3 regions of the Paraburkholderia sp. SOS3 genome follow, and region 1 is predicted to be linked to each of the others. Evidence: predicted binding sites of a transcription regulator. Region 1 holds the regulator's gene; each other region holds the start of a gene.
What was found. Region 1 encodes HrcA, which represses chaperone genes, less so after heat shock. Its sites were predicted from a motif close to TTAGCACTCNNNNNNNNNGAGTGCTAA; they were not measured.
Positions count from the first base shown of each region.

Region 2: rpoH (RNA polymerase sigma factor RpoH) is a predicted target of HrcA. The motif match lies at 6,945-6,971, and genes of this name have one in related genera.
Region 3: groES (co-chaperone GroES) is a predicted target of HrcA. The motif match lies at 2,707-2,733, and genes of this name have one in related genera.

Region 1 is NZ_CP018811.1:3,926,599-3,936,994, forward strand. It holds gene hemH (ferrochelatase) at 1-980, opposite strand, end outside; gene hrcA (heat-inducible transcriptional repressor HrcA) at 1,173-2,207, opposite strand; gene BTO02_RS17490 (NAD kinase) at 2,519-3,421, shown strand; gene recN (DNA repair protein RecN) at 3,539-5,230, shown strand; gene glnE (bifunctional [glutamate--ammonia ligase]-adenylyl-L-tyrosine phosphorylase/[glutamate--ammonia-ligase] adenylyltransferase) at 5,261-8,062, opposite strand; gene BTO02_RS17505 (YhdP family phospholipid transporter) at 8,297-10,396, shown strand, end outside.
Region 2 is NZ_CP018811.1:563,201-573,596, reverse strand. It holds gene ftsY (signal recognition particle-docking protein FtsY) at 1-477, shown strand, start outside; gene maiA (maleylacetoacetate isomerase) at 519-1,163, opposite strand; gene BTO02_RS02615 (fumarylacetoacetate hydrolase family protein) at 1,238-1,936, opposite strand; gene ybiB (DNA-binding protein YbiB) at 2,209-3,201, shown strand; gene leuA (2-isopropylmalate synthase) at 3,739-5,427, shown strand; gene BTO02_RS02590 (nuclear transport factor 2 family protein) at 5,673-6,056, opposite strand; gene BTO02_RS02585 (acyloxyacyl hydrolase) at 6,102-6,665, opposite strand; gene rpoH (RNA polymerase sigma factor RpoH) at 7,031-7,966, shown strand; gene cydP (cytochrome oxidase putative small subunit CydP) at 8,308-8,574, shown strand; gene BTO02_RS02570 (cytochrome ubiquinol oxidase subunit I) at 8,564-10,153, shown strand; gene cydB (cytochrome d ubiquinol oxidase subunit II) at 10,205-10,396, shown strand, end outside.
Region 3 is NZ_CP018811.1:1,491,582-1,501,977, forward strand. It holds gene BTO02_RS06850 (hypothetical protein) at 1-110, opposite strand, end outside; gene BTO02_RS06855 (hypothetical protein) at 376-600, shown strand; gene BTO02_RS06860 (aldehyde dehydrogenase family protein) at 976-2,397, shown strand; gene groES (co-chaperone GroES) at 2,808-3,098, shown strand; gene groL (chaperonin GroEL) at 3,144-4,784, shown strand; gene BTO02_RS06880 (hydroxymethylpyrimidine/phosphomethylpyrimidine kinase) at 4,912-5,772, opposite strand; gene BTO02_RS06885 (rubredoxin) at 6,050-6,220, shown strand; gene BTO02_RS06890 (hypothetical protein) at 6,640-8,166, shown strand; gene BTO02_RS06895 (YqgE/AlgH family protein) at 8,402-8,980, shown strand; partial or broken gene ruvX (Holliday junction resolvase RuvX) at 8,977-9,387, shown strand; gene pyrR (bifunctional pyr operon transcriptional regulator/uracil phosphoribosyltransferase PyrR) at 9,512-10,045, shown strand; gene BTO02_RS06910 (aspartate carbamoyltransferase catalytic subunit) at 10,103-10,396, shown strand, end outside.

The DNA.
Region 1 (10,396 bases):
GCGGGCGAGGCATTCAGGCAGGCAATGCGGTGAAACTCCTTGCCGCCCGCATGCACGAATTCGTCGCGCACTTCCATGCCGATCTCCTCGATCGTCTCGAGGCAGTCGGCGGTAAATCCAGGGCAAAACACATCGATACGACGCACCCCGGCCGCACCGAGTTCTTTGGCCGTCGGAGCGGTATAAGGCTGAAGCCATTCAGCCTTGCCGAAGCGCGACTGAAACGTGACCCGGCACTCGACCGGCGTCAGTTCCAGCGCATGCATGAGCAGCGACGCCGTTTGCTGACATTGCTCGTGGTACGGGTCGCCAAGGTCCAGCGTACGTTTGGGCACGCCGTGAAAACTCAACACCAGCTTGTCCCCCGACGCGAAATCCGGACGTCCGTGCGCATGCCAGTAATGCTTCACTTGCGCGGCCAGCGCGGCGATATACGCGGGATGATCGGCGTAGTGGCGCACCGTGCGGATCTCGAGCTGATTGCGCATCCGTTTCAACGCGCCGAACGCGGCGTCGAACGCGGTGGCGGTAGTCGACGACGAGTACTGCGGATACATCGGCATCAGCAGCACCCGCTCGGCGCCAGCCAGCTTCAGCTGATTCAGCATGGCCGGGATGTCGGGCGTGCCGTAGCGCATCGCATAGTCGACGATCACCGCGTAGTCGTTCGCGTGCAGCAACTGGCGCAGGCCTTCCACCTGTTTCTCGGTGTAGACCCTGAGCGGCGACCCTTCGGGCATCCATACCGCTGCATACTTCTTCGCCGATGCCGGGCTGCGAAACGGCAGAATCACCGTGCGGAGAATGATTTGCCACAGCGCCGCCGGAATCTCGACCACGCGCGGATCGGACAGGAACTGAGCGAGATAGCGCCGCACCGCGCCCGTGGTCGGCGCATCGGGCGTGCCAAGGTTGATCAGCAGGACCGCGACGCGGTGTGCGACAGCAGACTGCAGAGGCCGCTCGAGATCGAAGTGCATAGATAACGGATTAAAGGCAAAGGGCTGCGGGGCGAACGGCAAGTGTTTCAGGTGAAGGCCATTATAGCGGCGCGTTTCATGACCGAAAGCTAGCCATTCGGCAGATTGGCAGGCACCGCACAACGCAGCATCATGAAGGCAGGCACATGCATGGAAATGTGCGGCACGCCGCACAGCCACGCGCCTGCTGCTCTACTGCTGGCTCAACGTCAACGAAAGCAGGCGCGCAGTGATATCGACAATCGGGATCACACGGTTATATGCCATGCGGGTCGGCCCGATTACGCCGAGCGTACCGACGATCGTGCCGTTCACTTCGTACGGCGCAGTCACGACGCTCATTTCCTCGATCGGCACGAGATTCGACTCTCCGCCGATGAAAATCTGCACGCCTTGCGCGTGGCTCGATACGTCGAGCAACTGAAGGAGGCTCGTTTTTTGGTCGAACACATCGAACAGCTTGCGCAGCCGCGCCATGTCCGACGAAAGGTCGGCCACTTCGAGCAGTTTGCGTTCACCCGAAATCAATACGGTTTCGCCCGTATCGGTTTCGTCGGTGCTCGCCGTGACGGCGGCATGCATCAGCGTCGTCATGTCGCCGCGCAGCTGGTCGATCTCTTCGCGCAGCCGGCGGCGCACTTCGTCGAACGACAGCCCGGCGAAATGCGCGTTGATGTAGTTCGAGGCTTCGATGAGTTCGGCCGGCGAATAGTCGCGCTGCGTCGCCATCATGCGGTTCTGCACGTCGCCTTCAGGCGTCACGATGATGAGCAGGATGCGCTTGTCGGACAAACGCATGAATTCGATCTGCTTGAATACATGGCTGCGCCGCGGCGTCAGCACGACGCCGGCGAACTGGGAAAGGTTGGACAGCACGCTCGCCGCGGCCGCGACGATTTTTTGCGGCTCGCCGGCCTGCAGCGTGTCGGGCTGCAGCGTCTTTTTGACAGCCCGTGTCACAGCCTCTTCGTCGGCAACCGACTCGACGGTCAGCATCGTGTCGACGAAAAGCCGGTAACCGCGCGGTGTCGGAATGCGTCCAGCCGACGTATGCGGGCTGATCACGAGACCGAGCTCCTCGAGGTCGGACATCACGTTGCGGATGGTGGCCGGGCTCAGCTCGAGCCCGGAGAACCGCGACAACGTGCGCGAGCCTACCGGCTGACCTTCGGCGATATACCGCTCGATCAGCGTTTTGAGGAGGGTTTGTGCGCGAGGATCTAACATGGCGAAAAATTTTAGCTCAATGACGACGCTGCCGCGAGCGTTAAGCGTACCTGCAACACGCACCCCGCAACGCATTGCGCCGCCGCGCCGTGCGTTGCGCACCGCGAAGGCCGCCGCTCGCGCGCCTGCGAGGACAAGCGCCGGCCGTTGTCATCAGCGCTTCACCATTCTAACGATAATCGGCTACACGCAAGACAGCGGCGCTGCCGCGCGCCGGCGCCAGCAACGACAACCCCCTCGGCCCGCCACGACGGCTCTTCCGGCGCGGGGCGACGGTTCTTTTCGGCCCGCAGCTATGGTGTAATGCCGGCATGCAAGTTACCAGCCAGTTCAAGACCGTTGCGCTCGTCGGGCGCCCCCAGACGCCCGGCATCGGCGAGCCGCTGATGCAACTCGCGTCCTGCATCGCCAGGCGCGGGTTCGACGTCGTATTCGAGGCGCAGACCGCAGAGGAGATCGGCATCACCGGCTATCCGGCGCTGCGGCCCGCGGAAATCGGCGCGCGTGCCGACGTCGCGGTCGTGCTGGGCGGCGACGGCACGATGCTCGGCATCGGCCGCCAGCTCGCACCGTACAAGACACCGTTGATCGGCATCAACCACGGCCGCCTCGGCTTCATTACCGACATCCCGATCTCGGACATGCAGAAGATCGTCGTGCAGATGCTCGGCGGCAGTTTCGAGCGCGAGGAGCGCACGCTGCTCGAGGCACGCATCATGCGCGCGGGAGAGCCGCTCTACCATGCGCTCGCGTTCAATGACGTGGTCGTGAACCGCAGCGGCGTATCGGGCATGGTGGAACTGCGCGTCTCGGTGGACGGCCGCTTCATGTACAACCAGCGCTCGGACGGCCTCATCGTCGCCACGCCGACCGGTTCGACCGCCTATGCGCTTTCGACGAACGGGCCGATCCTGCATCCGCAGCTCGACGGCATCGTACTCGTGCCGATCGCGCCGCATGCGCTGTCGAACCGCCCGATCGTGCTGCCGGACCATTCGAATGTCAGCATTCAGATCGTGTCGGGCCGCGACGTCAACGTGAATTTCGACATGCAGTCGTTCACATCGCTCGAACTGAGCGACACGATCGAGGTGCGGCGCTCGCGCCATATGGTGCCGTTTCTGCACCCGGTCGGATACAGCTATTACGCGACGCTGCGCAAGAAGCTGCACTGGAACGAATATCCGTCACATGAGAACGATGAAGAAGAGTAGCAATCCGGCCAGCATGCCGGACCACTGAAGCCGGCCACGCCGCACGAACCGAAGCCACCCGCCCGCATCCCCAAACCGAACCCGCACGCTGCCGGACACCACGAACAAGCCGACTCCATGCTTCGCCACCTCTCGATTCGCGATTTCGTCATCGTCGCCGCACTCGACCTCGAATTCGACAGCGGCTTTACGGTCTTCTCCGGTGAAACCGGCGCCGGCAAGTCGATTCTGATCGACGCGCTCGCGCTGGCGCTCGGCGCGCGCGCCGACGCGAGCGTCGTGCGCACCGGCGAGACACGCGCCGACATCACCGCGGAATTCGACACGCACGCGCTCGTCGACCAGTGGCTCGACGAGCAGGCATTCGCCGCTCAGGCCGAAGACGGCGGAACGCAGGACGGCACCGTCCTGCTGCGCCGCGTGATCGACGCGAACGGCCGCTCGCGCGCGTTCATCAACGGCACCGTGGCGACGCTCGCGCAGTTGCGCGAAGTCGGCGAAATGCTCGTCGACATCCACGGCCAGCATGCGCATCAATTGCTGATGCGCCCCGACGCGCAGCGCGAGCTGTTCGACACGCACGCGGGACTCGGCGACATGGCCGCTGCCGTATCGCGCAGCTGGCGCAGCTGGCGCGAAGCAGCGCAAGCGGTCGAGCACGCGCAGTCGCGCGACCGCGAACTGCAGCTCGAACGCGAACGGCTCGCCTGGCAGCTCGCCGAACTCGACAAGCTCGCACCGCAGCCCGGCGAATGGGAAGAAGTGAACAGCGAACACCGGCGCCTGTCGCATTCGGCCAACCTGATCGACGGCGTGCAGGGCGCACTCGGCGCATTGTCCGAATCGGACGACGCGATGATCACGCACCTCGGCGCGATCATCTCGAAGCTGCGCGATCTGGCCGACATCGACCCGGCGCTCAACGACGTTCTCGCCGCACTCGAACCGGCCGAGATCCAGTTGCAGGAAGCGTCGTACTCGCTGTCCCACTATGCGCAGCGGCTCGAACTCGACCCCGACCGGCTCGCGGAAGTCGAAAAGCGCCTCGACGCATTGCATTCGGCGGCGCGCAAATTCAGGCTGCAACCCGAATCGTTGCCCGAAGAACATCAGGCGCGCCGCGCGCAGCTCGACGCGCTCGACGCGGCCGCCGACCTCGACAGCCTGCGCGCCGCCGAGAGCAAGGCGAAAGACGCCTACCTCGCCGAAGCGAAGCAGTTGTCGAAAGCACGCGGAAAAGCGGCGAAAGCGCTCGGCTCGGCGGTGACCACCGGCATGCAGGAGCTATCGATGGCGGGCGGCAGCTTCGAAGTGGCGCTGGTCGCGTTGCCGGAAGGCGGCGCGCATGGCCTCGAGCAGATCGAGTTCCGCGTGGCCGGCCATGCGGGCGTGCCGCTGCGGCCGCTCGCGAAAGTCGCTTCCGGCGGCGAGCTTGCGCGTATCAGTCTCGCGCTCGCGGTGATCGCGAGCGCGGCGAGCCCGACGCCGACGCTGATCTTCGACGAAGTCGATACCGGCATCGGCGGCGGCGTCGCGGAAGTGGTCGGGCGGCTGCTGCATCAATTGGGCCGCGACCGACAGGTGTTGTGCGTGACGCACTTGCCGCAAGTCGCCGCGCGTGGCGACCATCACTTCCAGGTCGCGAAGAGCACAAACGGCAAAAACGGCAAGGGCAGCAGGAGTGCGACGCTCAGCACCGTCACGCCGCTCGACAAGGCAAGCCGGATCGAGGAGGTGGCGCGCATGCTCGGCGGCCTCGAGATCACCGCCACGACACGCAAGCATGCGAAGGAAATGCTGACCGCCTGAGCCCGATCGTCACAGGCGGGGGGAGCGGCGCTACCCGAATACGCGTTTCCAGAGCTGCAACACGGCATCGCGCTCCGCCCTCACCGTCTGCGGCTCGACGCGCGCCTTCTCCATCCCGTCGAGCCGCAACTGGTGCTGAAGCTTCCGATACCGGCGGTACGCCGCGCCGACCGTTTCCGCTTCGTCGCCGCTCATGAGCCCAAAGCGCGACACCTCGCGCAGCAGCGCGATATTGCCGGTATTGCGGATCAGCTCCGGATCGCGCGCCGCGTGCAGCAGCACCCAGTACTGAACCGTGAACTCGATATCGACCATCCCGCCGCGATCGTGCTTCAGGTCGAAAAGCGGCGTGCGATTCGGATGGCCGGCCTCGACGCGCTCGCGCATTTCGACGATTTCCTTCATCAGCGGCGCCGCTTCGCGCGGCATCGTCAGCACCTGTTCGCGGATCGCCTCGAAGCGCGCGCCGATCTGCGTGTCGCCCGCGCAATAACGCGCGCGCGTCAGCGCCTGATGCTCCCAGACCCATGCGGTATTCGCCGCATCGCCTTCGCGCAGCTGATAACGGCGAAACGCATCGAGATCGGTCACGAGCAGCCCCGACTCGCCGTTCGGCCGCAAGCGCAGATCGATGTCGAACAGCGTGCCGGCGCCGGTCGCGGTCGTAAGCCATGAGATCAACCGGCGCGCGAATGTCGCGTAGACGTCGGGCGCAACGTCGGCCGGATCGTCGTACAAAAAGATCAGGTCGAGATCCGACGCATAGCCAAGCTCTTTGCCGCCAAGCTTGCCGTACGCGATGATCGAAAAGCGCGGCACATCGCGATGGCGTTTCGCGAGCTGATTCCAGACCGCTTCGATGGTCACGTCGAGCACCGCGTCGGCGAGCTCGGACAGGCGGTCGCTCACATGCTCGACGCTGAGCTTGCCGGCCAGATCGATCAGCAGAATGCGGAACACCTCGGCCTGATGCGCGTGCCGCAGCAGATCCATCTGCTGCTCGACGCCGTCGGCCGCCGCAAGCCGCAAGCGCAGCGTGCGCTTGAATTCGGCCCAGTCGAATGGGCTCGCCATCGCTTCGTCGTCGAGCAGTTCATCGAGCAGCTGCGGATGGCGAATCAGATAGCCGGCCGCCCAGCGCGATGCACCGAGCACCGACAGCACACGATGCAAGGCCTGCGGATACTCGGTCAGGAGCGCGAGATACGCGCCGCGCCGGCTCACCGCTTCGAGCAGATCGAACACGCGCGCGACCGTGTCGCCGCGCCGCTGCGGCGGCTCGAGCTTGCGCGCCGCTTCGAGCGTGCGCTGCGCGACGCTGTCGAAGCGCTCGCGGCTTCGCTCGGGCAGTCCCGCATAACGCGACGACTGCCACACTGCACGCATTCGGGCCAGCAGTTCGGCGGGCTCCGCAATACCGAGTTCGACGAGCCCTGCGGTAAGCGTATCGCCAGCGCTTTCGTCGGCGAGCGCGCTGCTCCACACCCAGGCGGCCGCGCCGCCGTCGTCGGCGGTGCGGCCGCCTTCGCCGTTCGCCTTGTCGGCAAAGATCTGATCGAACTGCTGCTCGACGCGCTCGCGGTGCGAGTCGAGCGTCGCCATCAATGCGGCGTAGTCGGCGAAACCCATCGACTGCGCGAGACCCGCGCGTTCGTCGTCATCGACGGGCATCGCGTGCGTCTGCGCATCGTTGCGATACTGCAGGCGGTGTTCGAGCTTGCGCAGAAAGCGGTAAGCATCGCTCAGCGCTTCGCAGACCGGCGCCGCGATCAACCCGCGCGCCGTCGCGTGGCGCAGCACCGCGAGCGTCGGCCGGATCCGGAAGCCCGCGTCCTGGCCACCGCGGATCAGTTGAAACACCTGCGCGCTGAACTCGATCTCGCGTATGCCGCCGCGTCCGAGCTTGATGTCGTCGGCCTTGTCCGGCCGCATCGACGCGCGGCGCTGCGCCTCCTGACGGATCTGCAGATGCAACGCGCGAATCGCGCCGATCACGCCGAAATCCAGATAACGGCGATAGACAAACGGCATGACAATCGCCTCGAGCAGCTTCGACAGGCGCCGCGCCTCGGCGCTGCCCTGCTCGGACACGAGCCGCCCCTTGATCCATGCATAGCGTTCCCACTCGCGCCCCTGCACATAGAAATATTCCTCGAGCATGCCGAGGCTGCAGACGAGCGGCCCCGCATCGCCGTTCGGCCGCAACCGCATGTCGACGCGAAACACGTAGCCATCGCTCGTCACTTCGGCGAGCGCACCGATCAACCGCTTGCCGAGCCGTGTGAAATACTCCTGGGTCGTGATCGCGGCGCGCTGGCCGCCGGCGGTCTCGCCATCGTCTTCGCAGACGAAGATCAGATCGATGTCCGACGACACGTTCAGCTCGCGCCCGCCGAGCTTGCCCATGCCGACCACGCCGAGCGTGAGCCGCTCGCCGTCCGGACCGCGCGGCTCGCCGAACTGCGCTTCGAGTTCGGCCGACAAGACGGCGAGTGCGCGCTGGATCGTCGCTTCGGCGAGGTCGGTCATCGTGCCGGTGACTTCGGCGACGTCCGCGCGACCGGCCAGATCGCGCTCCATCGCCGCACAGAACACTTCGGTGCGCAATTGCCTCAGCACCTGTTTCAACGCTTCTTCGGCAAGCGTTGCATCATTGGCCGCGCGCCCTGCATCGCACGCTTCACACAGTTCATCGAGGCGTGCGTCGATCCGCTCGCGCGTGATGGGCGCCGCGGCCAGCGTCGCGACGCGCGCCGCCAGTTCAGGACGCGCGGCATACGCACGGCATGCGTAATTCGAATAGCTGGAACTCAACAACGTCGTATCGGTCATCGGTATCTGGCTCGCTCGTTGCTTCGGCTGACTTCCATGTGTTGCTCTGATTCCCGCTTGCCGCACCGCACCGTCTTCAGGCGGAAGCGGGTTTGCAAAGGCATTGAAAAAAGTTCGGCCGGCTGGCCGCGAGGCCCCACCGGCACAGGGTTTGCCGGAAGTACCTCGCGACGGTTCGTGTGATACATTTCATCGTTAGTCCGCAAAACTACCATACGCCCACCTGCCTTAAGCATGTCCGAGCGAAACCTACCCGCTGACCGGCCCGACGTAGGACGCGTCCGGCACGAAAGCGGAGGCGACCATCTGGTGCTGCGGCACACACTTCACTTCGTGCTGGGCGTCGCGCTCGTCGCGTACTTCCTCACGTTGCTGCTCGTGCTCGGGCTGCGCTATGTCGTGCTGCCGCAAGTGGAATCGTTTCGTCCACGCATTGAAGCGGCGATTTCGGAAAAGATCCATGCGCAGTTGTCGATCGGTAAGCTGACGCCGCACTGGATCAGCTTCCAGCCCGGTGTCGAAGTCTCCGATCTCACGATCCGCGATCGCAACGGCGATGTCGCCTTGTCAATTCCGCACGCTACCGCCACCGTGTCGTGGAGCACCTTGTGGAAGCTGAAGCCGATCCTCTCGAGCCTCGTCGTCGATCAACCGAATCTGCTCGTCGAGCGCAATGACGACGGCACGCTGTCGGTCGCCGGCGTACCGCTGCCGTCCGGCCATACGGGCAACGACACGTTTTCGACCTGGCTGCTGCGCCAGCAGGCCATGGTCCTGCGCGGCGGCACGCTGCGCTGGCGCGACGCGCAAAAGAAGAACGTGCCTGAAATCGCACTGCAGAACATCCGCCTCGCCATTCTTAACGATGGCGACGAACATCGCTTCGCGCTGCAGGCGCCCGCCGACGGCAAGGTGCTGTCCGGCCCGCTCGATTTCCGCGCGCATTTCAGAAATGCACGGGTCGGCGCGATGGGCAAGCCGATCAACTGGAGCGGCAGCGCCTACCTGTCGACCGGGCCCGTCGATCTGCCGACGCTCGCGCGTTACATCGACTTCCCGATCTCGACGTACGCGGGCCGCATCGATAACGCGATCTGGGTCGAGTTTGCCGAAGGGCGCATCCTGTCCGCGACCGGCGAACTGTCGGGCAGCGATATTGCGCTGCGTGTGCGTCCGACCCAGCCGAAGCTCGACGTGCCGGTCGCGCGCTTCTCGTGGACCTTCGCACACGAAGCCGACGAATACACGCTGCAGCTTCACAACCTGCGCGCGGAACTCGGCCAGCCGCCGCTGTCCGACGGTACGCCGGTGACGCGCGCGCTGGCCTTCAGCACGTTGAATGGGCGCTTTCGCAAGCAAAGCGTCCAGCATGGCCAGCTGATCAGCTTCTCGGGCGATCGCGTCGACCTCGGCATCCTCGCCGAATTCAGCCGTGCGCTGCCGCTGCCGCGGCGGCTTCTCAACAATCTCGTCCGCTTCAATCCGCGCGGCATCGTGTCGAACTATACGATCGAAGTCGAGCGCGACAAGCCCGATTCCGGCGAAGCGGCAAGCGAACGCGCCGAGACCGGCGCGGAACCGGTCATCCACTATACGTTCAAGGCCGATCTGCAAGGCATCAGCGTAGCCGCCCAGGAACCGCCGCCCGGACTGACCGCGCGCGGCCATCCGCGCGCCGGCATTCCGGGCTTCGAAAACCTGTGGGGATCGGTCGACGCGAATGAAAAGCAAGGCTCGCTCACACTCGATACGCAAAAGGCGGCCATCACCTTGCCGGGCGTCTTCGACGATCCGCGCCTGACCTTCGACCGCCTGCAAGGCAAAGGCACGTGGACGGTCGCGCAGAGCATCGCGCCCGGCGACAGGCACAAAGCGTTCAAGGTCGACGTGTCAGAGCTCACGGTCGCGAATGCGGACACCAGCGCGAAGGCAAGCGCGAGCTACTCGAACGTCGGGCACGGGCGCGGCTCGCTCGATCTCGATGCGACCTTCGAGCGTGCACAGGTGTCGCGCATCGTCCGCTATCTGCCGACCAGCATCAGCGAGCGGGTCAGGATGTATCTGAGCCACGGCTTGCAGGCGGGCATGTCGCGCGGCGCGACGATCCAGATTCACGGCAACCTCGAAAAATTCCCGTATTCGCGCGACCCGAGCGCCGGCGTGTTCCGGATCGTTGCGCCGTTTACGGGCGGCCGCTTCGATCCGACGCCGTATCCGCCGCGTACGCTGAAAAACGGCACACCGAGCGTATGGCCTGGCTTCGAGGGCATCGACGGCGTGTTCTCGCTGAAGGAAAACGTGCTGCGCTTCGACGTCGACCACGCGCATTACAAG
Region 2 (10,396 bases), 1.1 Mb from region 1:
CGCGAGCAGCTCGCAATCTGGGGCGAGCGCAACAACGTGACGGTCGTCTCACAGGAAAGCGGCGACCCGGCCGCGGTCATTTTCGATGCGGTGGGCGCGGCGCGCGCGCGCAAGATCGACGTGCTGATGGCCGACACTGCGGGGCGTCTGCCGACGCAGCTGCATCTGATGGAAGAACTGCGCAAGGTCAAACGCGTGATCGGCAAGGCACTCGACGGCGCGCCGCACGAAGTGCTGCTCGTGATCGATGCGAATACCGGCCAGAACGCGCTCGCTCAGGTCAAGGCATTCGACGACGCGCTCGGCCTTACCGGCCTCATCGTGACCAAACTCGACGGCACCGCGAAAGGCGGCATTCTCGCCGCGATTGCGCGGCAGCGGCCGGTGCCCGTGTATTTCATCGGCATCGGCGAAAAGGTCGAGGATCTGCAGCCGTTCAGCGCAGAGGAATTCTCGGACGCGCTGCTTGGCAGCTAGGCGGATCGGCGGCTCACCAACGCCGCCTTCCCAACCGATGTTCACTCCGCGTCGGGTTGCGCACCCGGCGCCGCGTCCGCGAACGCGCTCAATTGCATCGCGTGATCGTTAATCCGGCGAATGGTCGGAAACGCGCTCATATCGACGTTGAAGCGATCGGCGTTGAACACCTGCGGAATCAGACACGCATCGGCAACGGTCGGCGCATCGCCGAAACAGAACGCACCGGTGCGGCGGCTCGCGACCAGATGTTCCTCGAGCGCCGTAAAGCCCGACGCGATCCAGTGCCGATACCACGCGTCCTTCACGTCGTCGTTCGCGCCGACCGTGCGCTTCAGATACTTGAGCACGCGCAGGTTGTTGACCGGATGGATTTCGCACGCAACCTGCAGCGCAACGCCGCGCACGAACGCACGCTCGACCGGCGAGCCCGGCAGCAGCGGCGGCTGCGGATGCGTCTCCTCGAGATATTCGATGATCGCGATCGACTGCTGCAGCACGTTGCCGTTGTCGATCAGCGTCGGCACGACCGCGTCGTGATTGAGTTCGCGGTACGCGCCGGCGAACTGCTCGCCGCCGTTGCGCAACAGATGCACCGGCAGATATTCGTACGGCAGCTTCTTCAGATTGAGCGCAATCCGCACGCGGTACGCGGCGGAACTGCGAAAGTAGCTGTACAGCTTCATTTGATGTCTCCCCTCCCTGCCTGCAGCGAAACGCGGCTGCTACGTCGCGGTTTCGCTGCCCATGCGCCGCGCTATCAAACGAGGCGCACGCTGAACTCGCCGAGCCCGTCGACGCCACCCTTCATCAGATCGCCCTTCACGACTGCGCCGACCCCTTCCGGCGTACCCGTGAAAATCAGGTCGCCCGGCTGCAGTTCGAACAGCGTCGACAGATAGGCGATCGTCTCAGCCACCGACCAGATCAGTTGCGACACGTCCGAGCGCTGCTTCTCGTTGCCGTTCACCGACAGCCAGATCGCGCCCTTGCCGATATGACCGACCTTCGACGCCGGATGGATCGGCCCCATCGGTGCCGAGTAGTCGAAGCCCTTGGCCGTATCCCACGGACGGCCGAGCTTTTTCGCTTCGGCCTGCAGATCGCGGCGCGTCATATCGAGGCCGAGCGCGTAGCCGTATACGTGATCGAGCGCGCTGTCGACGGAGATATCTTTGCCCGCCTTGCCGATCGCCGCGACCATTTCCATTTCGAAATGCAGGTTGCTGGTCTGCGACGGATACGGCATTTCACCGGTTGCGCCGGGCGCGACGTACAGCACCGCATCGGCCGGCTTGCAGAAGAAGAACGGCGGTTCGCGATCCGGGTCGTGCCCCATCTCGCGCGCGTGCGCCTCGTAATTGCGGCCGACGCAGTAGATGCGACGCACCGCGAACTGGTCGTCCGACCCGACCACCGGCACGCCGACGATCGGCGCCGGCGTAATGACGTAACCCATTCCGTTCTCCGATATTCATGAAGCCGCGCATGCGGCGATAAAAACGACAAAGCAGCGAGTTTAACGCGCTGATATATCCGACGCTTGACGCAGAGCTTTCTGCAGACGAAACGGCTCGTGCGGCGTGGCTCGTTGCGGCGCGCGACCGCGAGCGATGCAACCGGTCGTGCGGCGATGCCCGGCGTCGGCTTCGTCCGCGTGAGACGAACCACGCGTCATGCGATACTCGACCTGCAAGCGCCCCACCGTCACTACAAGACCTCCATCCGCAGATGAACGATTCCGCCGCTACCGAGTTGTCCCCCTTTCCGTGCGCCCGCTTTATCAAGGAGATCGGGCGCGGACCGCATGGCGCCCGCGCGCTCGCACCCGAAGATACGCAGGCGCTCTACAGCGCGATGCTCGACGGCCGCGTGCCCGAGCTCGAACTCGGCGCCGTGCTGCTCGCTTATCGCCTGAAAGGCGAGACCGCCGAGGAACTGGCCGCCATGCATGCGGCCGCGCATGCATCGTTCGAGCCGATCCGCGTGACGCAAGATGCAGCCAACGCCGTGTCCGCCGTTTCGATTCCGAGCTACAACGGCGCGCGCAAGCAGCCGAACCTCGTGCCGCTGCTCGCGCTGCTGCTCGCGCGCGAGGGCGTGCCGGTGCTCGTGCACGGCGTGACCGAAGACCCGGGCCGCGTGACGAGCGCCGAAATCTTCGCCCGTCTGCAGGTTGCCGCCGCCCAGACGCACAGCGAGATCGAGGACGCGCTCGCCGCGCGCCGCGTCGCCTTCGCGCCGATCGAGACGCTCGCGCCGAAGCTCGCGCGACTGCTTGCGCTGCGACGCCGGATGGGCGTGCGCAACTCGACGCATACGCTCGTGAAGATCCTGCAGCCATTCGCGCAGCCGGGGCTGCGGCTCGTCAACTACACGCATCCGCCGTATCGCGAGAGCCTCACGGAGCTGTTCGTCACGCATCCGGACGTGGCCGCGGGCGGCGCATTGCTCGCACGCGGCACAGAAGGCGAGGCCGTCGCCGACACGCGTCGCCAGGTCCAGATCCACTGGCTGCACGACGGACGGTGCGAAACGCTCGTCGCACCCGAGCGCTCGTCGACCGATGCGCCGGTCGTCGATCTGCCTGAAGCCCGCGACGCGGCGACCACGGCCGCGTGGATCGAAGACGTGTTGCGCGGCGCCGCGCCGGTGCCCAGCGCGATTGCGCGTCAGATCGACGTGATCGCGGGCATCGCGAAGCAGGCGGCGGATCGAGATTGAGACCCGGCGGGCGTGCTCGCAGCGCTCGTGCGGCTGCTGTTGCGCCGCTTTGTCGCTGAATCGTCAGTTGACATCGGGGCGCCCGCTCGCTTACATTCGCACAATGCGTTCAATCCTGAACCCCCTCCGAATTACCATCGGTCGCCTAGCGCGGCCCCTATCGCTACGTCTAGCGTAAGCAAGGCGTAGCGCCGCGTTTGCCCAGGACTCCCGTCCGATAGCTCCCGCGGTCCTCCCTGTAGTTTCAGCTGTATCCCCACCGTAGTTCTTCACAACCTGTAGTCGTCTGTGCTCGCCCGAATACCGTTCGGACGAGTCGCGAGGGTCAAATGCACACTGCATGCGCTCTGTTGTCGAACGTTGCCGGCGTCACCATCGCCATCGCGTTCCCGACGTCCTTGTTCGTCCGCGCCCGTTCGTTGCTGCCGCTAGCGCCGGCTTCGACCACGCACGCGCGGATCGTGCATCCGTCGCACCCGGCCAGCCGCCGGACGCGACACCCCATCGCATACGACTGAACGAACAAGGCTACCCATCATGTTGAGCAACCCTGCCGAGAAATACCGTCCCTTCCCCGCTGTCCGTTTGAACGGCCGCAAATGGCCGAGCCGCACGATCGCGCACGCGCCGATCTGGATGAGCACCGACCTGCGCGACGGCAACCAGTCGCTGATCGAGCCGATGAGCATTGCGCAGAAGCTCGAATTCTTCGAGATGCTCGTGGCGATCGGCTTCAAGGAAATCGAAGTCGGATTTCCGTCCGCATCGCAGACCGACTTCGATTTCATTCGCAAGCTGATCGACGAGTCGCGCATCCCCGACGATGTGACGGTCGAAGTGCTCGTGCAGTCACGCGAGGATCTGATCGCGCGCACCTTCGAGGCGCTCGAAGGCGCGCCGCGCGCGATCGTGCATCTGTACAACGCGATCTGCCCGTCGTTCCGCAAGATCGTGTTCAACCAGACGAAGGAGCAGGTGAAGGCGCTCGCCGTCGAAGGCACGCGGCTCATCCGCGAGTACGCCGACGCGCGGCCGCATACGCGCTGGACCTATCAGTACTCGCCGGAAACCTTCAGCATGACCGAGCTCGCGTTTGCGCGCGAAGTGTGCGACGCGGTCGCGCAGACATGGCGGCCGACGCGCGAGCACAAGATGATCGTGAACCTGCCCGCCACCGTCGAAGCGGCCACGCCGAATGTCTACGCGGACCAGATCGAATGGATGGACCGCAATCTCGGCTACCGCGACAGCATCGTGCTTTCGGTACATCCGCATAACGATCGCGGCACCGCGGTCGCGGCCGCGGAGCTCGCGCTGATGGCCGGCGCCGATCGCATCGAAGGGTGCCTGTTCGGCAACGGCGAGCGCACCGGCAACGTCGATCTCGTCACGCTCGCGCTGAACCTTTATACGCAGGGCATCGATCCGGGCCTCGATTTCTCCGATATCGACGCCGTGCGCCGTGTCGTCGAGCGATGCAATCAGATTCCCGTGCATCCGCGCCATCCGTACGCGGGCGACCTCGTCTACACCGCCTTCTCGGGCTCGCACCAGGATGCGATCCGCAAGGGCTTTTCGCAGCAGGCGCCCGATGCGGTGTGGGAAGTGCCGTATCTGCCGATCGATCCGGCCGACGTCGGGCGCAGCTACGACGCGGTGATTCGCGTCAACAGCCAGTCGGGCAAAGGCGGGGCCACCTATCTGCTCGAGCGCGCGATGGGCTTCGCGCCGCCGCGCCGTGTGCAGATCGAGTTCAGCCATGCGGTGCAGGCGGTCGCGGACCAGTCGGGCGCCGAAGTCAGCGCGGAAGCGATCTGTGCACTTTTCGCGCGCGAATACCTCGAGGTTGCCGGGCCTGCGCGGCGTGTCGATGCGCAGAGCGTGCATTGGGAAGGCCGCGCGATTCGCATCGGCGCGGCAACGGCAGCGACCGTGGCGGAAACACGGGCAGCCGCCGGCGGCACGCACGACGCCTACGCGCGACATATCGCCGGCGAAATCGCCACGGCGGCCGGACGGCACATCGAAGTCACCTCATGCGAAACCGTGCGCGCGACCGATGGCCGGGTCGCCGTCTTCGTAGGCTGTCGCGTCGACGACGATACGCTTCGGCACGGCGCCGGCATCGCCGACGACGAGGCGACGGCGATCATCGATGCAGTGGTTAGCGCAATCAACCGCTGCGCCGCGTGGCTGTCGCCCGAGCCGATCAGGGTTGCGGCCTGAGGTCGCGTCGACACGCGTACGAAACGAAGACGGGGCGTCGGGAGAGACTGAAGCAGGCAGGCGGCGCACCAAGGTGCACTCGGGAAGCGTGAATGAAGCGTGAATGAAGCGGGAAGAAAGCGCGACGCGGGCAGTTCCGATCGGATTGCCGCGCGTAAATGGTCCGTCCATAAGACGCGACCGGAACAGCAGTGACAGCGTGAACAAGGAAATCGGCCATCCGCAACGGGAGCACCCGCCCGTCGTCACTCGAGCGCGCAGCGCGTCGCCTGCCAGGCAATCAGCCGCCACTGCCCTTCTTCCTGAGCCTGGATCGCGGTGTAAGCAATCGGAAAGAGTAATGCGCCGTTGTTCGCTTCCATTTCGATCAACGCGCGCCCGGTGACCACACAGGTTTCGCGCCCGACCGGCAGCACGTCCTGCGACTGGATCTCGATCTGGCGATAGCGACGGCGGCCCGCGGTGATTGCGTCGATGAACTGCTGCTTCGTCTCGCGTTTGCCGTTCGTATGGACGTAGATCACGCTATCCGACAGCAACGCGTCGAGCTGCGGCCCATTGCCGTCGACCATCGCCCGAAAGCGCTCGCGTTCGAGCCCGCGAATCGCCTCGATCACTTTAGCGGCCATCGCATTCGCCCCCTTCACCGACGGAGCCGAAAGCGGCCGCGGTTGTCAGAAGTTGTACTGCACGTAGATTTGCTGAAAATTTATACCAGGATTGGGCTCTTTGATACTCGCGTTGGACAGGTGCTGAAAGCGATAGCCGACCTGGTAATGCTGTTTCTCGCCGAGGCCGAAGCCAACCCCCACCATATCCGCGAACTGGAACGCGGAACTCATCGTGAAATTGGTGGATTGCCGCGCGTGGGTAAGCAGTCGAACGCCGATACCGGCTTCGAGGTACGGCCGTATCCATCCGCTCGTCTTGATGAATCGGACGACCGGCGTGACACCGAATTCCCCGATGTTCCTGTTGACGTTGCCTTCGCCGGTATTCCACCAGGCCGCGTGCGCCTCGCCGACCAGCGAGAAATGCCAGTCTCCCATTTGCCACCAGGTCAGGTTGGGGTCCCACACGAAACCGAGGTCGACCTTGCTCGTGTGGCGATCGGCCCAGCCGCCCGCTATCTGAACGCCAAACTGATCAGCCGCCGCAGCTCCGGATAGACCGAGAAAAGTGGCTGCGCAAACACTTTTTAGTACCAGATCACGCCAAAACTCTTTGTTTTCGTTCATCTTGCGCCCTGAATTTGGCAGGTTGAACCTTAAGTGGAATGAAGAGCAAAGCGACTTATTATCGAGACAGCAGCATGTATCGTTCCCTATATATGCCGCCCACCGCCGCCACGGGATTTTGCGGTTTGCATACGGATCATGCGCCTCATATGTCCACAACCGCAGTGCGGATGAATCCTAACCTGCTAGGGCAAATTTCGCAGGCAGGGTACAATACTATTGAGAATTAGGTTTCAATAGGAAAAACGGGAACTTGGATGACCCTAGGGCCTCTAAGTGTTAGCACTCGGTAGACTTGAGTGCTAACATCCATGGTGGCGCCGCTTAAAACACGGCGTTTTGTCTGACCCAAAGGAGTACGCTACGTGAGTAACGCAATGACCCTTCCGAATACTCTCAGCCCGTTGTCGGCTAAGGCCGGCTCGGCAGGTGCACTGACGCTCGCGCACGCTTCTCTTCTGCCCGGGCAGCTGGGCAATATCGACGCCTACATCCAGGCCGTGAACCGGATTCCGATGCTGACGCCGGCAGAAGAGCGGCAATTCGCGACGGAGTTCCGCGAGCAGAACAATCTCGAGTCCGCGCGGCGGCTCGTTCTGTCGCACCTGCGGCTCGTGGTGTCGATCGCACGCAATTACCTCGGCTATGGCCTGCCGCATGCGGACCTGATTCAGGAAGGCAACATCGGTCTGATGAAGGCGGTCAAGCGCTTCGATCCCGAGCAGAACGTACGTCTCGTCTCGTACGCCATGCACTGGATCAAGGCCGAGATCCACGAATACATCCTGCGCAACTGGCGTATGGTGAAGGTCGCCACGACGAAGGCGCAGCGCAAGCTGTTCTTCAATCTGCGCAGCCACAAGCAGGGTTTGCAGGCGTTCACGCCGGACGAAATCGAAGGCCTCGCGAAAGAGCTGAACGTGAAGCGCGAGGAAGTCGCGGAGATGGAAACGCGTCTGTCCGGTGGCGATGTCGCGCTGGAAGGACAGATCGAGGACGGCGAAGAGTCGTTCGCGCCGATCGCCTACCTCGCGGACTCGCACAGCGAGCCGACGGCGGTGCTGGCCCAGCGCCAGCGCGACAAGCTGCACAGCGACGGCATCGCTTCCGCGCTGGAGTCGCTCGACGCGCGCAGCCGCCGGATTATCGAAGCGCGCTGGCTGCAAGTCGAAGACGATGGCTCGGGCGGCTCGACGCTGCACGAACTGGCGGATGAATTCGGCGTATCGGCGGAACGGATCCGTCAGATCGAAGCAAGTGCGATGAAGAAGATGCGCAGTGCGCTCGCTGAATACGCATAACGCATGAATGCCGGGCTCGGCCCCGGCACACACCTACCCGCAACAACGAAGGTTCGCCCGAACATTCGTTAGCGCACTCGGAAAGCCCCGCCCTCGAACGACCGGCGGGGCTTTTTTGTCTCCGCTCGCATCACATCCGCATCCTCGACGTTGCGCACGTTGCGTTTCCTTGACCTGGCGCAATCCGGATCGCAATACTTCTATCGTAAGGATGCCTTCGCGACTTCATGCCGCAGCGCATTCCACGCGCGACGGCAAACGCGCTCCTAGAATCGTTATGCATCCGGCAAGCGCCACGCGTCGACGCGCAGGCGGCCGGGTGACGTCGTTGTCAACCGATCATGACCATCACGCTGAATCTCAGGAACCCAATGCGAGCCGCATCGTGGACATGGACGCGCATCGCAGGCTGGGCGCGCGGCCCGACCTTCGCACGCGATATCGCGATCGTCCTCGCCATCAAGTTTGCATTGCTGTTCGCGCTCAAGTTTGCATTTTTCAACCATCCGCAGGCGCAGCACATGTCGCTGCCGCCTGAACAAGTCGCACAGGCACTACTGTCGGTGCCCGCATCGAATCCGTCCGAAGGTGATCACCATGCCCGTTAGCGAAGTCGTCGATCTTTCGCGTCTTCAGTTCGCCGTTACGGCGCTCTACCATTTTCTGTTTGTACCGCTCACGCTCGGGCTGTCGTGGCTGCTTGTGATCATGGAGTCGGTCTACGTGATGACCGGCAAACAGATCTACAAGGATATGACCCAGTTCTGGGGCAAGCTCTTCGGCATCAACTTCGCAATGGGCGTCACCACCGGTCTCACGCTCGAATTCCAGTTCGGCACGAACTGGTCGTACTACTCGCATTACGTCGGCGACATTTTCGGCGTGCCGCTTGCCGTCGAAGGACTGATGGCCTTCTTCCTCGAATCGACGTTCGTGGGGCTCTTCTTCTTCGGCTGGAACCGGCTGTCGCGGGTCCAGCATCTGATCATCACGTTTCTCGTCGCGCTCGGCTCGAACCTGTCGGCGCTGTGGATTCTCGTGGCGAACGGCTGGATGAACAACCCGGTCGGCGCCGAATTCAACTATGAAACGATGCGCATGGAGCTCGTGAACCTGTTCGACGTCGTGTTCAATCCGGTTGCGCAGGTGAAGTTCGTGCATACGGTGTCGGCCGGCTATGTGACCGCTTCGATGTTCGTGCTCGGCGTGTCGTCGTGGTATCTGCTCAAGCGCCGCGATACGGAATTTGCGTTGCGCTCGTTTGCGATCGCCGCCGGCTTCGGCCTCGCGTCTACGCTTTGCGTGATCGTGCTCGGCGACGAATCCGGCTATCGCACGGGCGAAGTGCAGCAGGTCAAGCTTGCGGCGATCGAATCGGAATGGGAGACGTCGCCGGCGCCCGCGCCGTTTACGATCATCGGCATCCCGAATCAAAAGGAAGAGCGAACCGACTACGCGATCCGTATCCCGTATGCGCTCGGCCTGATCGCGACGCGTTCGCTCGACGAGCCCGTGGTCGGCCTGAAAGAGCTGATGGCGCGTCACGAAGTGCGCATCCGCAACGGCATGATCGCGTACGAAGCGTTGCAGAAACTGAAACAGGGCGATACCAGCGATGAAGTGCGCGCCGCGTTCGACGCGCACAAGGCCGATCTCGGCTACGGCCTGCTGCTCAAGCAATTCACACCGAACGTGACGGACGCTACGTCCGAGCAGATCCAGCAGGCTGCGAAGAAAACGATTCCGCCTGTCGCGCCCGTATTCTTTTCGTTCCGTCTGATGGTCGGTCTCGGCATCCTGTTTCTCGCGACGTTCGTGCTTGCATTCTGGTTCTGCGCACAACGCTCGCTGCTGCTCGAAAAACGCCGCTGGTTTCTGCGCTGGGCCGTCTGGGCGATTCCGCTGCCGTGGCTCGCCGCCGAATTCGGCTGGATCGTCGCCGAAGTCGGCCGCCAGCCATGGACGATCGCCGGCATTCTGCCGACGTCGCTGTCCGCTTCGAGTCTCGCGCCGAGCGATCTGTATCTGAGCCTCGCGGGCTTTGTCGTGTTCTACACGGCGCTTTTCATCATCGAGATCATGCTGATGTTCAAGTACGCGCGGCTCGGTCCGTCATCGTTGCATACCGGGCGTTATCACCACGAGTTGCCCGGTCAGCAGCCGGTCAACGTGAAGACGGCCGTCTGATTCGACGCCATCCGGCACGCTTCATTCTGCACAGGAACGGAAAACATCATCATGGACTACGCAACCCTCAAACTGATCTGGTGGGTACTGATCGGCGCGCTGCTGATCGGCTTCGCGCTGACCGACGGCTTCGATATGGGCGCCGCGATTCTGCTGCCGTTCATCGGCAAGTCCGATAGCGAACGGCGCATCGTCGTCAATACCGTCGGTGCGACCTGGGAAGGCAACCAGGTGTGGCTCGTC
Region 3 (10,396 bases), 2.0 Mb from region 1:
AGCCGGTCGAGCGCGCGGTCTTCGGAACTGCAGACGTGTCCGTCGGCGGTCAGCGCCAGCGCGACGATACGGGCTGCGGCTTCGGGGCTGTTACGAGGATAGGTGCGCATGTCTCGACTCCTTTTGCGGATCGGATCCGCGGTGATGGGAGCGCTCAGTGTCGGGGATGCGTGCAGCCGGATAAACCTGCAAACGCGGAAGCCGCGGTTCGGAAAAAGCGAAGTGCGAGGGGGCGAAGATCGAAGATGGGGGCGCGTTGTCAGCAGCGCGGTAGCGACGTGTCAGCATCTTGGGCTACGCTATAGGGGTCCGCAGGCGCAGTGCCGGATGAGTCCGGCGGCATGCGGACAATCTGAACGAATAACGACCACACACATGCCTGCTACTCCTGAACATTCGAAAAATGCGCGCAAGCCGTCGCAAGCGGTGCTGGCCGCCATCACGTGGCTGGTCGGCATTGGCGTACTCGTGCTCGGCTTTGGTGGGCTCTATTGGTATGTTGCGATCGAGCGCAACGAACTGCCGTGGGGGGCGTTACTGCTGATTCCGTGCGTGGCGGTGATTGCGGCGGTGACCTTTCGTAACTACTTCAGCCGGTGATGGGTCAAAAAGCATAAGAACGGAAGGACCCGCCAGTCCCGTGCATCGTCCGCCAGTGCTGGATGTCATACCTTGCGCAACGTTTTTGCGCGCCATGCAGACCCGGCCCTGCGCATACAGGTTGTGTCTGCGTGCGCACGTCGAGCGCGCGCGTGCGCCTACGCCCAGGCACGTTCTGGACGTTGCAGCAAACCGCGACAGTCATGACTGCCATTCCGCACAGTGCGTCCGGCAACTGGCCATGCGCATCAATCCTGAATCGACGCGGAATAATGCGGCACGTGAAGCGTTGCTCCGAATGATCGTCAGATTTTGACGACGGATAGCAGGCAGCGTTGCCTGATCTGCTTCCCATCACATCATCGGAGACCTCTCATGCAGATCATCGAGCACATTTACGTGGACGGATCGTTCGTCGTGCCGCACGGAAGCGAAATGTTCGACCTGTTCAACCCGGCAACGGAGCAGGTCATAGGACGCGTTCGTCTCGCGGACGAGCACGATGCCAATCGCGCAGTCGCGGCCGCGAAGCGCGCGCTCGTATCGTTTTCGCGGACCAGCAAGAGCGAACGGCTCGACATGCTGCAACGTATTCTGAAAGCGATTCAGGCAAAAGAGGACGAACTGACCGAAGCCTCGATGCTGGAGTTCGGCGCGCCGGCGATGTCCGCGCGCTTTCACGCGAAGGGCGCTGCGACGATGTTCGAGCAGGCCTTGAAGGTCTTGCGCGAATACGATTTCAAGCGGCGCGTTGGCAGCAGTGAGGTCGTGATGCAGCCTGTCGGCGTGGCCGCGCTGATCACGCCGTGGAACGCCAATGCGATATTCATTGCCGGCAAGCTTTCGGTTGCCTTGGCGGCCGGCTGCACGGCGGTGCTCAAGCCTAGCGAAATGAGTGCGACGCAGACGCGCGTCATGACCGAGGCTTTGCATGACGCCGGTTTGCCGGCGGGCGTGGTCAATATCGTGACAGGTCGTGGCGACGTGGTAGGCGAGACGCTCAGCGCGCATCCCGATGTCGCGAAGATTTCATTTACCGGTTCGACGGCGGTCGGCAAGCGCATTTTGCGGACAGGTGCCGAAACGCTCAAACGTACGACGCTCGAGTTGGGCGGTAAGTCGCCGTTCATTATTCTCGACGACGCGGATCTCGCCACGGCGGCGCCGGTCGCGGTGCAGGCGGGCTTTACGAACGGCGGTCAGGCATGCAATGCAGGGTCGCGGATACTGATCGACGAGCGTCGGCTTGCCGAGTTCGAGAAACGGGTGATCGAGGCGGTCGGGCAATTCAAGCCGGGCGAGCCGCGCGCTGCGGACACGAGAATCGGGCCGATGGTGAGCGAGAAGCAGTGGCAGCGGGTGCAGCGCTATATCCGTCTGGGTCTGGAAGAGGGCGCGCGGCTGTTGACGGGAGGCGAGGGGCGCCCCGCGGGGATGTCGTCGGGCTGGTTCGTCAAACCTACGGTGTTCAGCGACGTGCGCAACGATATGACGATCGCGCGGGAGGAAATTTTCGGGCCGGTGCTGTCGATCATTCCGTATCGCGACGTTGAAGATGCGATCGCCATTGCTAACGACACGCCGTATGGATTGCAGGCGTATGTGATGTCCGCGCAGGATAAACGCGCGCAGGACGTCGCTGCGCGTATTGATGCGGGGCGTGTGTTGATCAATGGACTTCACTACGATTTCGATGTGCCGTTCGGTGGCTTCAAGCAGTCCGGACTCGGGCGGGAGTTGGGCGTGGCGGGGCTCGAGGCTTATCTTGAGCCGAAAGCGGTGCTGGGCGTGGGGTGAGCCAGGAATTGGCGGGGTTGTTCGGCCGGGTTGTTGCTCGGGACTGAATGCGGGTTTCCCCTCATACGCAGGTGTTGCGCAGCATCACTGCGGTATCGGCGTGCGAATCGCGAGGCGATGCCATTTGCCAGTGGGGCCCGCGTTCTGGTGGAAATCCGCCATGTTATTGATTCGTCGGGAGTTTTTCGCGTCGATAGACGCCTGAGATCGCATGAAGCTCAAAACTATGAAAACAAAATTCAAGGTTAATTGAGCCTCGACATAAAGCGTCATCCCCCTTCTTGAATTTGTCACTGCCCCTCCATATAATTAGCACTCGTCGCACTTGAGTGCTAACAATTTCTCCGGCCGGGCTCTCCGGCCGGGTTTGTCCTAAGCGTTCTTCAGTCTCAACCAAGAGAGGAGTATGTATGAACCTTCGTCCTTTGCATGATCGCGTGATCGTCAAGCGTCTTGACCAGGAAACCAAGACCGCTTCGGGCATCGTGATCCCCGACGCCGCAGCGGAAAAGCCCGATCAAGGCGAAATTCTGGCAGTCGGCCCGGGCAAGCGTGACGACAAGGGCGGCCTGATCCAGCTCGACGTGAAGGTGGGCGATCGCGTCCTGTTCGGCAAGTACGCTGGCCAGACCGTCAAGGTCGACGGCCAGGAACTGCTCGTGATGCGCGAAGAAGACATCATGGCTGTGGTGAACAAGTAAGTTCAACGTTCCCAGTTCATTCAAAAGCATTCAAGGAGTTAGAAGATGGCAGCTAAAGACGTCGTATTCGGCGATTCCGCCCGTGCGAAGATGGTCGAGGGCGTGAACATTCTCGCCAACGCAGTGAAGGTTACGCTGGGTCCGAAGGGCCGCAACGTCGTGCTCGAGCGCAGCTTCGGCGGCCCGACCGTCACGAAGGACGGTGTCTCGGTCGCGAAGGAAATCGAGCTCAAAGACAAGCTCCAGAACATGGGCGCGCAAATGGTCAAGGAAGTCGCTTCCAAGACCAGCGACAACGCCGGCGACGGTACCACCACGGCTACCGTGCTCGCACAATCGATCGTCCGCGAAGGTATGAAGTACGTCGCATCGGGCATGAACCCGATGGACCTGAAGCGCGGCATCGACAAGGCAGTGGCAGCAGCAATCGAAGAGCTGCGCAAGATCAGCAAGCCCTGCACGACGAACAAGGAAATCGCACAAGTTGGCGCGATCTCGGCGAACAGCGATTCGTCGATCGGCGATCGCATCGCTGAAGCGATGGACAAGGTCGGCAAGGAAGGCGTCATCACCGTCGAAGACGGCAAGTCGCTGCAAGACGAACTCGACGTCGTCGAAGGTATGCAGTTCGACCGCGGCTACCTGTCGCCGTACTTCATCAACAACCCGGACAAGCAAGTCGCCGTTCTCGAGAACCCGTTCGTGCTGCTGCACGACAAGAAAGTCTCGAACATCCGCGATCTGCTGCCGGTGCTCGAGCAAGTCGCGAAGGCTGGCCGTCCGCTGCTGATCATTGCTGAAGACGTCGAAGGCGAAGCGCTCGCTACGCTCGTCGTCAACAACATCCGCGGCATTCTGAAGACCGTCGCCGTCAAGGCGCCGGGCTTCGGCGACCGTCGCAAGGCCATGCTCGAAGACATCGCGATCCTGACCGGCGGCCAGGTGATCGCCGAAGAAACGGGTCTGTCGCTCGAGAAGGCTACGCTGGCCGAACTGGGCCAGGCGAAGCGCATCGAAGTGGGCAAGGAAAACACGACGATCATCGACGGCGCTGGCGAAGCAGCAAGCATCGAAGCGCGCGTGAAGCAGGTGCGCACGCAGATCGAAGAAGCGACGTCGGACTACGACCGCGAAAAGCTGCAGGAACGCGTGGCGAAGCTGGCCGGCGGCGTGGCAGTGATCAAGGTCGGCGCTGCGACCGAAGTCGAAATGAAGGAAAAGAAGGCACGTGTCGAAGACGCGCTGCACGCTACGCGCGCCGCCGTTGAAGAGGGCATCGTGGCCGGTGGCGGCGTCGCGCTGATCCGCGCTCGCGCTTCGATCGCCGGCGTGAAGGGCGACAACGCCGATCAGGACGCAGGTATCAAGATCGTGCTGCGCGCGATGGAAGAGCCGCTGCGCCAGATCGTCACGAACGGCGGCGAAGAAGCAAGCGTCGTGGTGGCAGCGGTTGCCGGCGGCAAGGGCAACTACGGCTACAACGCAGCGACGGGCGAGTACGTCGATATGGTCGAAGCAGGCGTTGTGGACCCGACGAAGGTCACGCGCACGGCACTGCAAAACGCAGCGTCGGTCGCAGGCCTGCTGCTGACGACGGACGCAGCCGTGGTCGAACTGCCGAAGGAAGACGCACCGATGCCTGGCGGCATGCCCGGCGGTATGGGCGGCATGGGCATGGACATGTAATTCGACGTCGAGTCGAAGCGCATGTTGGAGCGCGCCGCGAGGCGCGCTTCTAGCCACGTTCCTGGCCACGTTCCTGGCCGGAAAGAAAACCCGCAGCGTGAGAAATCACGGTGCGGGTTTTTTTATATCAATGCCGCGCCTCTCCCGGCGCATCGCTTTTGCCGCTCGCGGTCGGCGCATCTTCATCGGTTTCTCTGGCCCAGAAAAACCGGTCGGGAAGGTAGGCTCCCATGCCAGGCCGAAACGCGTTCTGCATTGCCTGGAACATGTACTCCTGCGCTTCGCGCACCGCTTCCGCCGGGTCCTGGCCATTCGCGAGCAAGGCCGCGATTGCCGCGCCAAGCGTATCGGTCATCCCCGTCACGCGCTGCGCGCCGCGGTCCCACAAGTCCTGCCGCAACTGGCCGTCCTCGCAGTAAAGCGTGTTGACGAGCCGATGCGTGCCCGTTTCCATCGACAGAATGTACTCGCAGCCTTGCGACAGCAGATGCGACACGGCCGCGTCGAGCGTCGGCGCCTCGGCGTCGCCGTCGGGCTGCGCGAGCGCGAGCAGCGCCGCGTGGTCGGCGACGAGCAGCGTGGTTTGCGGGGCGAGCAGGTCTGCGATCGCCTCGCGCAATTCGTCGGCGGCGAGCACGTGTTCGTCATCGAGCGTGAAGTCGGGCGCGAGAATCAGCGGCACGTCGTCATAGTCGGCGACGACTTCGGCGATCGCGCTCACCACTTCGGCGCGGGTGGCCGCGCCGACCTTGAATGCGGCGATCGGCATGTCTTCGAGCAGCATGCGCGCCTGAGTCGCGACGGTCTCCGGGTCGAGCGCGGTGACTTCGTCGCAACTCGCCGAGTCGCGCACGGTATAACCGGTCAGCACCGTGACGCCGTGGCAGCCCATGCTGGCCAGCGTCATCAGATCCGCTTGCAGGCCGGAGGCGCCGGTGGGGTCGGACAGGCCGAAGGTCAGAACGATCGGAGGGGTGTCGCTGGGCATGAAAGGAGGAAAAAAAATCGAAGCAAATAAGGAGGCCAACAGGAAGGCCAACAAAACGGCCAACAGGAAGGTCAAAAAGCAGGCCCATACGCATGGGTCGGCTCAATTATGCGGCTTTCTCCCGCGACGAGGCGGTTTTTCGCACGCGCGAGCGTCGCTGCGCGTTCGCAAAAATTTGCTGCAGCGCAGAATCGTTCATTGCTTTCGCTAGGCATGGGGGCGGCAACACGGTACCATCATGGCTCCCGTTTTAACGGACTTTTCGACGCGCAAAAGAATGGAATATAGAAGCTGGATGTGCCTGATCTGCGGCTGGATTTACGAGGAAGAAGCCGGCTTGCCGGACGAAGGTATTGCGCCGGGCACGCGCTGGGAGGATGTGCCGATCAACTGGACCTGTCCCGAGTGCGGGGCGCGTAAGGAAGACTTCGAAATGGTCCAGATCTGACCGGTCTGCCGGTCGGTTCTGCGGCCGGCTTTACGCTTCTTTACGTCAGATGGCGGGGCGGGTTTTCGCGGCTGATGCCTGCGTTCTTCACGCCCTGATTTCGCGTCGGTTTTTGCGTCGGTTCCCGCAGTTTTGACGCTCGGCGCCTGAGTTGATGCGCGATCTGTGCGTACGATCCTCGCGTATTGCGGCAGGCGCATCCTCGAGGCTCGCGACGTACGCGGCGCATCGCAGCGTACCGGGCGTCTTGCGTGCCCCGCGGGTGAACCGACTCGAGCGTCGCGCGTACGGGTGACGCGATACAGTTGCGGCCGCACGATTTCAGAGCGCACACGGCGGCGTAACCGGCGCGTCATGGCAGGTCGTCGTCCCGGTTCTAGCGTCGGTTTCGGTCTGTCGGCGTTTCTGCACACGTGCTCATGACACCTTCATCCGCTCCCGGCAGTACCCTCGAAGCCTTGCCCAATCCTCGCGGCGGCGCCGTGCGCGCGGCCGAACGCGCGCTTGCCGACGCGATTGCCGCGCACGATCAGCATCGCGATGCGGCGTTGCCCATTTTGCATGCCGCGCACGCGCTTCGCGAAGCAGGATGGCTCGCCGCGCATCGTTTTGCCGACGCGCTGGTCCTTGCGTCGCCGCTCGCCTTCGATGCGGCGGATTCTGCCCATGCTCACGTCGACCATTCCACACACTCCGGACATCCGGCGCCTGCATCGCGCGCTCATCTGCCGGATAGCCCGGTGCGCGAAGCCTTCGGTGCGGCGCTGCATGCGTTCGCGGCGGCGCTCGGCCGGCGTAATCTGCATGAACTCGCGTGTTCGCCGTCGCTTTACGCGCACTATCGTTCGCTATCGGCGCTGACCGCGCAGCATACGCCGGGCTTCAAGGTCAGCTTCGAAGACCTCGCGCTAGCGGGCCGGCCGGTCCCGCCTGCTACCTTGCACGCACAACCGGCACAACGTCTCACGCATCTTCGCGCCCGCTACGAGCAGGCGTTGTTGCCGGTTCTGCGGGCGCAGACCGGCGAGGGCGCGATGTCGGCGGCAACGCTCGTCGTCGGGGCCGCGCTCGACGAACTCGAAGCCTGCATGGCCCAGCTGGTCGGTTCCGACCCGTACGATTTCTGGCGGCTCGCAGCCGGTTGCGCCCGTGCGCTGCGCGTGAGCGGTCACTTATCGGGCGACCCCGATGCGCGGCGCTTCTTCGCGCGGTGCAACCTCGCGCTCGGAGACCAGGCGCGCGGCATCGAGTACGCGCCGCGTTCGCTCGTGCGTGCGACGCTCGCGTTGCTGTGGCGCGACTATGCGCTGTTCGGCGCGGCGGCCGAAGACACCGACCACGTCGAACTGCTGCGCGACTACGGGTTGACCGTGGTTTGGCATGTGGCAGGCACGCCGGCTTCGGAGGCGCTGTGGGAAGCGGGCGCCGCCGAGGCGGCGAGGGGGACGGCAGAGGCGGTGGTTCAAGTGCAGCCGACCTCACCGGAGGTTCCTACACGCGATCTTGGGCAGCTCACCGTTCACGCCAACGCATACGAAGATTTTCTACAAACAGCCGATGCATCGATTGCAGCCCTCTCGGAACACGCGCGCGCTGCCGATAACCCGCAAAAGGCCGACGCGAGCGCGGCACTGCAAGCGGGCGATGCCGCGTACCGGCTCGGGGCATCCGCGAGCGCGCTCGGGCTTGGTCATGTGGCGTTGCTCTCCGATGCGCTCGGTCTCGCTTGGCGCCGGCGTGCGCACGCGGCGGCCGCGATGCCCGAAGGCCGCACGGCGGCGCATATCGAAGCGCCCGACGCAGCGGTGCTCGAACAGGCCGCGCTTGCACTGCGCGCAATGCTGCACCAGATCGCGGCAGGTATTGCGCCGCCGCAAGCGAGCGCCGCATCGGGTACCGCACTCGCGGCGTTGACGCGTGCGATCGAACTGGGCAGCACAGCTTGACCTGAATTGAACGTGAACTGAACGCGAACTGAACGTACCGGGCGTGAACCCAACGTGAACTACCGCGCACACCGAGCGCGGCGTGCCCGCCAGGCCCAGCCGATGAGCGGTAAGTGCGTGTTAGAGTGCAGCTATGATCCGCTGTCCGTGGGGTGGACCTCGGGCGTCGCGTGTCGCATGACGTGCGGTGCATATGGGGTCTGCACTTCCACTCGTCTTTGCTAGAATTTGACCTATGTCCAAGAGTACCGATCGCATCAATCTCACCAACCAGTTCCTGATCGCCATGCCCAACATGGCAGATCCGACTTTTTCAGGAACGGTGGTCTATCTTTGCGATCACAGCGAGCGCGGCGCACTCGGTCTGGTCATCAACCGGCCAACCGATATCGATCTCGAAGCGCTCTTCAATCGCATCGATCTGAAGCTCGAAATCGAGCCGCTGCTGCATGTTCCCGTCTACTTCGGCGGCCCGGTGCAAACCGAGCGCGGCTTCGTGCTGCATGACGCGGGGCAGGGCAGTTCGTACACGTCGTCGATGCAGGTGCCAGGCGGCCTCGAGATGACCACGTCGAAGGACGTGCTCGAAGCGGTCGCGAACGGCAAGGGCCCGGAGCGCTTTCTGCTCACGCTCGGCCATGCAGGCTGGGGCGCGGGCCAGCTCGAGGAAGAAATCTCGAAGAACGGCTGGCTCACGGTCGAGGCCGACCCGAAGATCGTCTTCGACGTGCCGGCCGAAGACCGTCTCGAAGCGGCGCTCGCGCTGCTCGGCGTGACGCTGTCGATGCTCTCCGGCGAAGCAGGTCACGCATGACCGGTGCGCCCGAACGTGCAGCGACGCTGCTTGCGTTCGACTATGGCGAGAAACGCATTGGCGTCGCCGTCGGCAATTCCCTGACGAAAAGTGCGCGGCCGCTCGTGGTCGTGCAGAATCGCAACCGCGACTTTCGCTTTGCCGAGCTCGGCAAGCTGATCGGCGAGTGGCAGCCCGACGCGCTCGTGGTCGGCCTGCCCACGCATCCCGACGGCACGCCTCACGCGATGACCCAGCAGGCCAAACGCTTCGGCAACCAGCTGAACGGGCGTTTCAACCTGCCGGTGAGCTGGGTGGACGAGCGCTACTCGTCGGTGCAGGCCGAAGCCGGCGTGCGCAGCGGCGCCGCGCGCGCCGATCTGCTCGATGCCGAAGCTGCCTGCATCATCCTTCAACAGTACTTCGAAGAAACCGCCACACGCGGCGAGCCAGGCGGTGAAATGCGCTGTGAAATGCGCAGCGAAACACCCAGCGAAATACGCAGCGAAGCACGCGGTGGAATCAGCAGCGAAACCAGCAATGAGTGAGAACATGAGCGCCATCGATGCGGAGCGGCTCTATCGCGCCGTGCTCGAACAGATTCGCGCGGCTTACGGCGACGCGTTTCTTCGTCCCGACGAGCCCGGCGGTGCGGTGCTGGCCGGCATATACAGCGGCGGCGTTTGGCTTGCCGAGCGTCTTGCGCGCGATCTGAACGTGCCGGCTTTCGGCGTGGTCAACGTCGCGTTGCATCGCGACGACTACGCGAAGAAGGGCCTGCACACGCAGGCGAGCCCGACGTCGCTGCCCTTCGATGTGAACAACCATCGCATTCTGCTCGTCGACGACGTGCTGTACACGGGCCGCACGATTCGCGCCGCGATCAACGAACTGTACGACTATGGCCGGCCTGCCGCGGTCGAGCTCGCGGTGCTCGCGGACCGCGGCGGACGCGAACTGCCGGTCGCGGCGACCTTTGTGGGCGGCACGGTCGATGTGCCGGCCGATGCGACGCTCGTGCTCGCGCGTCACGGCGACGAAGGCGCACAGCATTTCACGTTTCATACCGAAGCGCGTGCCGACTGAGCACGCCTCACTGCATCCCATGCATGCAGGCGTATCACAGTTTGATCCAGGACCACGATGAACAAGCCTAACCCGGTCGCACCGCATGCGGCCCAGGATTCAACGCAGCAGGATTCGACCCAGCGCGCCGCCGAGGCGCGGCACTTTCGCTACGGTTTCCTGAAGGGCAATCCGCAGCTCACGAAAAACGGCGAGCTCAAGCATCTGCTGACAATCGAAGGCTTGCCGCGCTCGATCGTCACGCACATTCTCGATACGGCCGAGCAGTTCGTCAGCGTGACGGACCGCGAAGTGAAGAAGGTGCCGCTGCTGCGCGGCAAGTCCGTGTTCAATCTGTTCTTCGAGAACTCG